DNA from 2 places in the Salinibacillus aidingensis genome. Region 1 is predicted to be linked to the other one. Evidence: predicted binding sites of a transcription regulator. Region 1 holds the regulator's gene; the other holds the start of a gene.
The links. The regulator CtsR, encoded in region 1, represses protease genes until heat stress. The targets are predictions, from matches to a motif close to ATGGTCAATAAAGGTCAAACA.
Positions count from the first base shown of each region.

Region 2: clpP (ATP-dependent Clp endopeptidase proteolytic subunit ClpP) is a predicted target of CtsR. The motif match lies at 4,387-4,407, and genes of this name have one in related genera.

Region 1 covers NZ_AP043759.1:8,051-13,806, forward strand. Annotated here, with positions in the region: rRNA gene ACZ5OK_RS00070 (23S ribosomal RNA) at 1-2,621, shown strand, start outside; rRNA gene rrf (5S ribosomal RNA) at 2,818-2,933, shown strand; gene ACZ5OK_RS00080 (MgtC/SapB family protein) at 3,148-3,846, shown strand; gene ACZ5OK_RS00085 (CtsR family transcriptional regulator) at 4,065-4,529, shown strand; gene ACZ5OK_RS00090 (UvrB/UvrC motif-containing protein) at 4,545-5,093, shown strand; gene ACZ5OK_RS00095 (protein arginine kinase) at 5,093-5,756, shown strand, end outside.
Region 2 covers NZ_AP043759.1:2,599,594-2,605,349, forward strand. Annotated here, with positions in the region: gene gap (type I glyceraldehyde-3-phosphate dehydrogenase) at 1-710, opposite strand, end outside; gene ACZ5OK_RS13800 (sugar-binding transcriptional regulator) at 757-1,773, opposite strand; gene ACZ5OK_RS13805 (glutaredoxin family protein) at 1,929-2,177, opposite strand; gene rpoN (RNA polymerase factor sigma-54) at 2,174-3,466, opposite strand; gene ACZ5OK_RS13815 (DUF378 domain-containing protein) at 3,608-3,817, shown strand; tRNA gene ACZ5OK_RS13820 (tRNA-Arg) at 3,929-4,000, opposite strand; gene clpP (ATP-dependent Clp endopeptidase proteolytic subunit ClpP) at 4,505-5,089, shown strand; gene ACZ5OK_RS13830 (HPr family phosphocarrier protein) at 5,182-5,436, opposite strand.

The DNA of each region.
Region 1 (5,756 bases):
ATACGGAGTTACCAAGAAATCAGGTAGATGAAACGGTCTGGAAAGACCTGCCGAAGAAGGTAACAGCCCTGTAATTCAAACCTGGTTTCCTCCGGAGTGGATCCTGAGTACGGCGGAACACGTGAAATTCCGTCGGAATCCGGGAGGACCATCTCCCAAGGCTAAATACTCCCTAGTGACCGATAGCGAACCAGTACCGTGAGGGAAAGGTGAAAAGCACCCCGGGAGGGGAGTGAAAGAGAACCTGAAACCGTGTGCTTACAAGTAGTTGGAGCCCGTTAATGGGTGACAGCGTGCCTTTTGTAGAATGAACCGGCGAGTTTCGATCTCATGCAAGGTTAAGCAGAAGATGTGGAGCCGCAGCGAAAGCGAGTCTGAACAGGGCGTATGAGTATGAGGTCGCAGACCCGAAACCGTGTGACCTACCCATGTCCAGGGTGAAGGTAAGGTAACACTTACTGGAGGCCCGAACCCACGTACGTTGAAAAGTGCGGGGATGAGGTGTGGGTAGCGGTGAAATGCCAATCGAACACGGAGATAGCTGGTTCTCTCCGAAATAGCTTTAGGGCTAGCCTCAAGAATCGAGTTTTGGAGGTAGAGCACTGATTGGACTAGGGGCCCTCATCGGGTTACCGAATTCAGTCAAACTCCGAATGCCAACAACTTGAGCTTGGGAGTCAGACTATGGGTGATAAGGTTCATAGTCGAGAGGGAAACAGCCCAGACCGCCAGCTAAGGTCCCTAAGTATACGTTAAGTGGAAAAGGATGTGGAGTTGCTTAGACAACCAGGATGTTGGCTTAGAAGCAGCCATCATTTAAAGAGTGCGTAATAGCTCACTGGTCGAGTGACTCTGCGCCGAAAATATACCGGGGCTAAACGTATCACCGAAGCTGCGGATTGTACCGTTGGTACAATGGTAGGAGAGCGTTCTAAGCGCAGCGAAGTCCGATCGGAAGAACGGGTGGAGCGCTTAGAAGTGAGAATGCCGGTATGAGTAGCGAAAGACAAGTGAGAATCTTGTCCACCGAAAGCCTAAGGTTTCCTGAGGAAGGCTCGTCCGCTCAGGGTTAGTCGGGACCTAAGCCGAGGCCGAAAGGCGTAGGCGATGGAAAACAGGTTGATATTCCTGTACCACCTTTCATCCGTTTGAGCAATGGGGTGACGCAGGAGGATAGGGAAGCGTGCTGATGGATATGCACGTCCAAGCAGTGAGAGTGATGAGCAGGCAAATCCGTTCATCGTAAGCTCGGGCTGTGATGGGGAGGGAAATAGAGTACCGAAGTTCCTGATTTCACACTGCCAAGAAAAGCCTCTCGTGAGGATGAGGGTGCCCGTACCGCAAACCGACACAGGTAGGCGAGGAGAGAATCCTAAGGTGAGCGGGATAACTCTCGTTAAGGAACTCGGCAAAATGACCCCGTAACTTCGGGAGAAGGGGTGCTCGTTCAGGCTTCGGTCTGGATGAGCCGCAGTGAAAAGGCCCAAGCGACTGTTTATCAAAAACACAGGTCTCTGCGAAGCCGAAAGGCGAAGTATAGGGGCTGACACCTGCCCGGTGCTGGAAGGTTAAGAGGATGAGTTAGCCCTTTGGGCGAAGCTCTGAATCGAAGCCCCAGTAAACGGCGGCCGTAACTATAACGGTCCTAAGGTAGCGAAATTCCTTGTCGGGTAAGTTCCGACCCGCACGAAAGGTGCAACGACTTGGGCACTGTCTCAACGAGAGACCCGGTGAAATTATACTATGCGTGAAGATGCGCATTACCCGCGACAGGACGGAAAGACCCCGTGGAGCTTTACTGTAGCCTGATATTGAATGTTGGTACAGCTTGTACAGGATAGGTGGGAGCCATCGAAACCGGAGCGCTAGCTTCGGTGGAGGCGCCGGTGGGATACCACCCTGGCTGTACGGACATTCTAACCCAGAACCGTGATCCGGTTCGGAGACAGTGTCAGGTGGGCAGTTTGACTGGGGCGGTCGCCTCCTAAAGAGTAACGGAGGCGCCCAAAGGTTCCCTCAGAATGGTTGGAAATCATTCGCAGAGTGTAAAGGCAGAAGGGAGCTTGACTGCGAGACCTACAAGTCGAGCAGGGACGAAAGTCGGGCTTAGTGATCCGGCGGTACCGAATGGAAGGGCCGTCGCTCAACGGATAAAAGCTACCCCGGGGATAACAGGCTTATCTCCCCCAAGAGTCCACATCGACGGGGAGGTTTGGCACCTCGATGTCGGCTCATCGCATCCTGGGGCTGTAGTCGGTCCCAAGGGTTGGGCTGTTCGCCCATTAAAGCGGTACGCGAGCTGGGTTCAGAACGTCGTGAGACAGTTCGGTCCCTATCCGTCGTGGGCGTTGGAAATTTGAGAGGAGCTGTCCTTAGTACGAGAGGACCGGGATGGACACACCGCTGGTGTACCAGTTGTTCCGCCAGGAGCACGGCTGGGTAGCTACGTGTGGAAGGGATAAGTGCTGAAAGCATCTAAGCATGAAGCCCCCCTCAAGATGAGATTTCCCATCATTTTAAATGAGTAAGATTCCTCAGAGACGATGAGGTAGATAGGTTCGAGGTGGAAGCGTGGTGACACGTGCAGCTGACGGATACTAATCAATCGAGGACTTAACTTATACGAAAAGCGGAGGCGAGCGCATGCAAGTCGAAGCTGGACAAAAAACGCAGACGGATTTATAAACCACTGCCTGCTCACATAATTGCTTTTCTTATCTAGTTTTGAGGGTGCTAGTCACCTGAAATCAATAATGATAAGGAAGTTCTGCTAAAAGCGCTCATTTGTATGAACAACGCAGAACGACCAAGCCAAAGTCCAGTGGCGATGGCGGAGAGGTCACACCTGTTCCCATTCCGAACACAGTAGTTAAGCTCTCCAGCGCCGATGGTAGTTGGGGTTCTTCCCCTGCGAGAGTAGGACGCTGCTGGGCAAAAGCCAAGAAGACATTTTCTTCTTGGCTTTTTTTTCGTATAATAATATTTAATATAATTTATTGAACAAACATTTCATGACCAGTCAGTGAATAATCTATATTAAAGAAAAAATATAAGAGACTGACATTTACACTAAAAAGGGAAAGCAACAGGAGAGAAATTAAATTTCACTGATTATTGCTTGAACAAAGGGACTAAGGGGAGAAAGCTATGTTTGAATCAGTCTATTGGTTAAATGATAACTTTGAAATTATGGCCTTTCGTCTTATATTAGCTGCAACCTTATGTGGGGTTATTGGTTTTGAACGGGAGATAAAAAATCACTCGGCCGGTTTTCGAACTCATATATTAGTTGGTGTAAGTGCCTGTCTGATGATGCTATTATCCCTTTATGGATTTGATCAGTATTTGGATAATTTTGAAAACATCCGGTTTGATCCAGCGCGTATACCATCCTATGTGATTAGTGGAATAGGCTTTTTAGGGGCTGGAACTATAATGGTTCATGGAATGACTATCCGAGGACTTACAACGGCTGCTTCCATATGGACCGTTGCCGGACTTGGTCTCGTTATTGGGGCAGGAATGTATGGACCTGCATTGTTAACAACATTTGTCGTTCTTTTAAGTCTGATTTTCCTCAATCAATTTGAAAATCGTTTAGCGAAAAATAAAAAGAGTGATCGTAAAATCCGATTAATTTTAAATAGAGATGCGAAACTGAATGACCTCCTGAAGGTATTTGATGATTTTCAATTAAGGGTAAAAAGAGTGGAAGTGAACCATCAGGACAATGATGAGAGATATTTGTTAGTTGAAATTGACAAGGGTCAGGATTTTGAACGAAATGATCTGCTCGACCATTTAACCAAAATCAAAAATGTGACATATATATATGATAAAAATTAAATTATTAAATTGTTGTTTTGTCAGGTTTTATTTGAAGTTAAACGGATAAACTTTAAATAGAGAAACGGTTTTTGAGAGTTTTTCCCTTTGTTAATGGCATACATATTATTTGCATGAATGCGTAATTTGAGTATAATGAAGATAAAGTCAAAGATAGTCAAAGTCAAATTGTGCAGAGATACAGTGTTAATAGTGAAATGATTTAAGGAGGAGGGAAGATGCGAAATATATCCGACATCATTGAGAATTATTTAAAAGAAGTTCTGAAACAGAGCCACCAGAACGCAATTGAAATTAAAAGAAGTGAAATTGCAGACCGTTTCCAATGTGTACCTTCTCAAATTAATTATGTTATTAAAACAAGGTTTACCATCGAAAAAGGTTATTTAGTGGAAAGTAAACGTGGTGGTGGTGGATATATTCGTATTATTCGTGTTAAACCACAAAGCAAAGTGGAGTTAATTGAACAAATCATGGAGCTTGTCCAGCCTCAGATTACTCAGCAGGCGAGTTTGGATGTTATTGAGCGTCTGCTTGAAGAAGAGATTATAACTGAACGTGAGGCCAAATTGATGCTCAGTGCATTAGATCGGAATGTAATTTCCATTCAATTACCAGCACGTGACGAACTAAGATCGAAAATTTTAGTAGCTATGCTTGATGTATTAAGATACAGAATGTAAGGGAGGTTGATTCGCATGAAATGTCAGGAGTGCGAGAAAAGACCTGCTACCGTTCATTTCAGCCAGGTAGTAAATGGCGAAAAAACGGAAGTGCACTTGTGTGAATATTGTGCCCAGGAAAAAGGGTATATGGATCAATACAATCAGAATTTTTCCTTCCAGGATTTATTATCAGGTTTGTTTAATTTTGATTCGGGAACATCATTTAAAGAAAGCCAAGGCTCGTCTTTTCAATCAAACCATTCGTTGCAATGTGATAAATGCGGCATGACTTATGAGGAATTTAAACGACGCGGAAAATTTGGATGTGACCAGTGCTATGAAACTTTTGATCAGCATTTAAATCCTATTTTCAGAAGAGTTCACAGTGGAAATACAACTCATGATGGAAAAATTCCAAAACGTGTAGGAGGAAATCTTCATCTGAAGCGTAATCTTCAGCAGTATCGGCTGGAATTACAAAAATTAATTGAAAAAGAACAATTTGAAGAGGCAGCTAAAATGCGGGATCAGATACGTGAATTGGAAAAACAACTTAATAATGATAAGGGCGGTGAAGTCTAATGTCCTTACAGCAATTTATTAACGAAGCCGTTAGCCCATGGTTAAAAGAAGAGGGGCAGGATAGTGATATCGTTCTTAGCAGTCGTATTCGGCTAGCCAGGAATTTTAAAGAATATCCGTTTCCGATTGTTGCTAATTCCGATATGCTGAATAAAGTCCTGGATGTTTTTGAGGATCATTTCGAAAATCAATCCTTAGAAAAGAACGCAAAGCTTGAATTAGTAAGGATGTCCGATTTAGAACCCATTGAAAAGAGGGTATTGGTGGAAAAACATCTCATCAGCCCGCAGTTAACCGAACATAATGAGTCGGGGGCTGCTTTAATTTCAGAGAATGAACAAGTATCCATCATGCTTAACGAAGAGGATCACATACGTATACAGCTTTACTACCCTGGACTTCAGTTAGAGAATGCCCTGGACTATGCATCTAAAATTGATGACTGGCTTGAGGAAAAGATTAATTATGCCTTTGATAAAGACCGTGGTTATTTAACCAGCTGTCCAACAAATGTCGGGACGGGTATGAGAGCTTCGGTCATGATGCATCTGCCAGCTCTTGTGATTACACAGCAAATAAACAGAATGATACCTGCCATCAACCAGTTAGGCCTGGTCGTGAGAGGGATTTATGGAGAAGGCAGTGAAGCGTTAGGCAATCTGT
Region 2 (5,756 bases), 930 kb from region 1:
TTTGGTGTTGGCACACGCATAGCCATACCATTTAATTTGCCTTCAAGCTCTGGAAGTACAAGGGAAACAGCTTTTGCTGCACCAGTTGTAGTTGGAATAATATTTTCACTTGCTGCACGGGCACGACGATAGTCTTTATGTGGTAAGTCCAGGATTTGCTGGTCATTTGTATAAGAGTGAACAGTTGTCATAAGTCCACGCTTAATACCGAACTTATCATTTAGCACTTTCGCAAATGGTGCCAGGCAGTTTGTTGTACAGGATGCATTGGAAAGTACGTGATGACTTTCAGGGTCATACTTGTCTTCGTTAACGCCCATAACGACTGTAAGGTCTTCCTGCTTAGCTGGTGCAGAGATGATAACCTTTTTCGCACCTGCATCAAGGTGTTTCTTAGCATCGTCACGCTGAGTGAAACGACCTGTGGATTCGATAACAATCTCAACGCCAAGGTCTCCCCAGCCTAAGTTTGCAGGATCTCTTTCAGAAAGTACTTGAATAGTTTTACCACCTACGACAAGGTTTTCACCATCAACAGTTACTTCCTGGTCAAGCTTCCCATGAACAGTATCGTATTGAAGAAGGTGGGCCAGCATATTAGCATCAGTTAAATCATTGATAGCCACAACCTCTACATCATTGTTATTTAGTGCTGCACGGAATACGTTACGACCAATTCGGCCAAAACCGTTAATCCCTACTTTTACCATTTATAATTCCTCCTTAGAAATTTAAATCATATTTTATGTGAAAGGGTTATCCCTTTAACAGCTTTTCTGCTGCAGCTTCATCGGTTATAAGAACATTGCTTTGCCCTTGCTTGAAATAGGATTCAATCGCATCAGCTTTGGATGTTCCACCTGCTACAGCTATAACTTGGTTTATCTTTTGCAAATCTTCCATCTGCAATCCAACGGTCCGGACTTTGTGTACAATGTTTCCGGATTTATCAAAGTAATATCCAAAAGCTTCTCCTGCACCGTCAGCTTCCTTTATTTTCTCCAACTGACTTTTCGGCGTTTTTCTTCTGTTCGCCATCGTGATCGCATCACCGATTCCGTGTAAAACGATATCTGCATTCTGAATTTCATTGGATATTTCCTTCACAGCTGGTTCTTCTATAATGGATTGATAGGCTTTTTCACTGATTGGATCGGGTACATAAAGAAGCCGGTATTCCCCTTGGGCTCTTTTGGCCATTTGTGCACATATGGTGTTGGCCTGATTTTCAACCTGCTCCCCAAGACCACCACGGGAAGGGACAAACAGGCAATCCTTTTTATTTAAAGGTGTCATAGATTCAGCAACCAGTGACATGGTGCTACCACCTGTAACCGCTATGGTCATGTGGTCCTTAATGACATCCTTCAAGTAGGAAACACAAGCCTTACCTAACTCTTGTTTTACCCTTCTTTCCTTGTCACTATTACCTGGTACCACTATTACTTTATCCAGCTGGAGTTTTTCCTTTACCTGGTGCTCAAGAACCTTCACACCGGAAATCTCTCTCATAAGCTGCTCCAGCTGTTCGGCAATCCTTGCTCCTTCTGTTGTCATATGTATTCCCTTTGAAGTAATGTCCACAAAGCCCTGCTTCTGGAAAAATTCAACTTCCCCGCGCACGAGTCGTTCCGTAAGCTTGACCTGTTCGGCTAAGCTTCTTCGCCCAATAGGCTGTAACAACTCTATACTTTTTAATAAATTTGTGCGCCGTTCCATAATTTCCATAACTTCCGGGAAAACTTTCTGTTGTAAAGAAATCAGGTCTTTCATGTGCAAGCCCCTTTTAAGTGATACATCAGTGTGACCAAGCCTTTGCTGACCATCGGGTTGTTTTCGTCCCACCATGGACTATTTTGTCCCGAATGCTGCAAAAAAATACATCAATTCTTAATTCTTAGTTTATCAATCCACTTTTCATTATGCAATTATCTTAGCTTTTTGTCAAAAACTTTTCTTATTTGTTGAAGATTCATTTGCGAGCCGTCGATTTCTTCCCCATCCACACGAATAACAGGGATCGAAATCTGATATTTCTCCAGTAGCTGATCATCCTGATAAATATCCTTTTCCTCTATATTAAACTCATATTCCGTCTGCAGCAGCATTAAAAGGCTGCGTGCTTCATCACATAGCGGACAATTCTCTTTGGTATAAAAAATAATGTTGTTCTTCATTTGTTTCGTCTCCTTTTTCGTTTGCTCGAGGAAGGCAGCTTAAGTGCTAATCGGTATTTTGCCACGGTACGCCTTGAGACTTCAATCTGAAACTCATTTTTCAGCATTTCTGATAGTTTCTGATCAGATAAAGGCTTTTGCTTATCCTCATGCGAAATCATTTCCTTAATAAGATGTTTGATTGCATAGGCACTCACATCACCTGTTCCCCCCTGAAGTCCGGGCTGAAAGAAAAACTTCACAGGAAACATGCCATGAGGGGTTTGTAAGTATTTTTCCTTCACAGCACGGCTTACAGTAGAAACATGTAAGCCTGTTTCTTCAGCGATCTCCCGCAGTACCAGTGGTTTCAAATGCTCAGGACCATAATCAAAGAAAGCAATCTGTCGTCTGACAATGGATTTAAAAACCCGATCAAGACTGTCCAAACGCTGGGAAAGTGCTTTTTGCAGCCATTTCCCCTCTTGTGTATACTTTTGAAAAAAATCTCTTTCTTCCGGGGATAATCTGCTATGATCTATAGAATAGTCAACAATCGTAATCGTCGGACTGTTCCAACCAGTCAGTGCCACCTTCCAGACCCCATTACTTTGAAATACCTCGCCATCAGGAATGATTGGAGACGATGTATTCCCGGCAACCAGTATGCCCGGTTTCGGATGAAGGCTTTGGATATCCTGAATCGCCTCCTCAATGGCTGCTTCAGAAACTCCATACTCCATCATTAAATCTTCCACCCGGTCATCAGCAATCCAATCCAGGTGGTTGGTAACGATATTTATAGCCAGGCGACTGGGCGCTGAACTCCGAAAAAGCTGAAGAGCAAGACACTCCTGGAGGTTTCTGGCCCCTATGCCCGCCGGATCCAGACTTTGAATCAGCTCTAAGGCTTCTCCTATCGTTTCCTCATCTGTCTGAAAAGCAAATTGCCAATCGGTTAATGCAATCGTTAAATAGCCATTTTCATCCAGGGAATCAATGCCATACTCTACAATCTGCTTAAATGTAGGTGACAGTTTCTTATCCAGCAACTGCTCTTTTACATATCCGGCTAAATCCTGGCTATCATCGATCCAGAAGCTCTCATCAAATCCCATTCCACGTTTAGCAGGTGTATAATCAGGTACCGTCCTCTCCGTTTCTACTTCTATCAGGGGATTTTCCTTCATTTGCTTTTCTAAAAACTGCTGAAGTTGAAAACCATTATACTGCAGGAGTTCAATAGCCTGCCCGAGCTGCTGTGTCAGCTTCCAGGTGAGCTTTTGTTCCTGCGTTAATTTTGGCTTCATCCTTACGCCTCCCCTTTAAAAAAGAAGTTTATCTATATAAATTATACCAAAAAGTTGCCTTCCTAAGAGTTTTAAAATTTTGCATAAATGTTCCACTTTTTTACATCCTAAAAGTAAGGACTTTTAAAGGAGGTTCAAAATATGAATGGTCTGCAAAGATTCGCATTGTTTTTAACCATTGTCGGAGCTATTAATTGGGGATTAATCGGGTTCTTTAATTTTGATCTGGTAGCTGCACTATTAGGAGGCGGTGATCAGGATGAATTATTACCCCGTATAATTTATGCCGTTGTCGGAATCTGCGGATTGATTTGTCTGCCGTTATTGTTCCGCTCGGATGAGGAAGTGTAATCAAGGGCGGAAATGACGCTGGGTGGCCTCTTAAGATTTCCGAGCAAAAATCCACTAAATTGTAAATACAAAAAAGGCAGCTGTAAAAGCTGCCTTTTTTTGATTAATGAGCGCCCTCGAAGGGAATCGAACCCCTATTACGAGAACCGGAATCTCGCGTGCTATCCGTTACACCACGAGGGCATATTTTTATGTTAAGAAGAAAGCGACATATTTTATTATAAAGCTGAAAAAGGAAAAACGCAAGGGGGGAATAAGAAGCTGTTCAATAAAGTGAAACTTCCATCAGTGGGGGTTTTCTCCATCCCCCACTTAGTCTTGTTGGGTTACCCTCAAAACTTGAAGTCGGGGTATTACGGCCAGTTAATACGTGATAATTAAATATTATCATCAATCAAAGACATTTCACCCTATATACCTGATGAAATTCCCCTTGTATATCTCTATCCTATACAGGAGAGGATAGTAGGGATTAGTTTCTGATGTGATACATATAATTTAAGGTAAAAGTCTGGCAGGAAAGATAAAGAAAAGCACGAATGAAAACAATAAAGAGAATGAATGTTTTTCGTTTGACCTTTATTGACCAATTAGGTATGATAAACATGTCAACAAAAAAATGACCAGTAAAAGCTAGCTAATCAGTTAGCCAGACGAAAATACTTAGGAAACAAGGAGGATCACTTTATGAATTTAATCCCAACGGTTATTGAACAAACCAATCGCGGTGAACGTGCTTATGATATTTACTCAAGACTGCTGAAGGACCGTATTATTATGCTGGGAAGCGGAATTGACGACAATGTTGCCAACACTGTCGTAGCCCAAATGCTTTTCCTTGCAGCTGAAGATCCGGATAAAGATATTTCCCTTTACATTAACTCTCCGGGTGGTTCCATCACTGCAGGTATGGCGATTTACGATACCATGCAGTTCATTAAACCTGATGTTTCCACCATCTGCATTGGTATGGCTGCATCCATGGGTGCATTCCTGCTTAATGCCGGAGCAAAAGGTAAACGTTATGCCCTTCCAAACAGTGAAGTCATGATTCACCAGCCACTTGGTGGAACACAAGGGCAGGCTTCTGACATTCAGATTCATGCAGAGCGTATTCTTGAAATGCGTAAAAAGTTAAATCAAATCCTGTCTGAGCGTACAGGACAGCCAATTGAAGTCATCGAGCGCGACACAGACCGCGACAACTTCATGTCCGCTCAGCAAGCCGTTGATTACGGACTTATTGACCAGGTAATGGAGACAAAGAATTAAGCAGTTTAGCTGAAAACCGAAAACACCGTACAAAAGGCATACCAATCGCTGTGATTGGTATGCCTTTTGTTTTTGTCTTTCAATGTGTGCACTCACTCCACCATAACGAATGTGGCTAGTTCATTTATGGCATCCTGTTCATCGGATCCATCGGCCTGGAGAAGAATTTCCTCACCGCTCCCAATAGCCAGGCTCATCAATCCCATAATACTCTTGCCATTTATACGTTTTTGATCTTTTTCAATAAATATATCTGCTGAAAAGCGATTGGCCTCCTGCACAAATTTTGCAGCCGGCCTTGCCTGCAAGCCTGTTGACAATTCAACCGTAACCTTTCGTTCTACCAATCTGTATTCTCCTCTCTGCTCTCCATATCTATGTTTGTATAATATATGTACAATGGCTATCCAAAGGAATAAACCAGCAAAAAATCATTTATGAAAGCGTTTTAATTAAAGCCATTATACCATGGAAAAGGCAAAAAGAAAACGAAAAAATAAAATGAATATTCATTCATTTTAAGATGGAACAAAGGCGGAAGCGCCCGTTTGTCCAGCTGCGGCTCCCAGGCCCAAGCGGTCATAAGCAGAATAACCTCCATGGCCAAAAAGCGGCCACTCCGGATATTCTGCTTATGCCGTCGGGCCTAAACGGTCGCCTCCGCTTT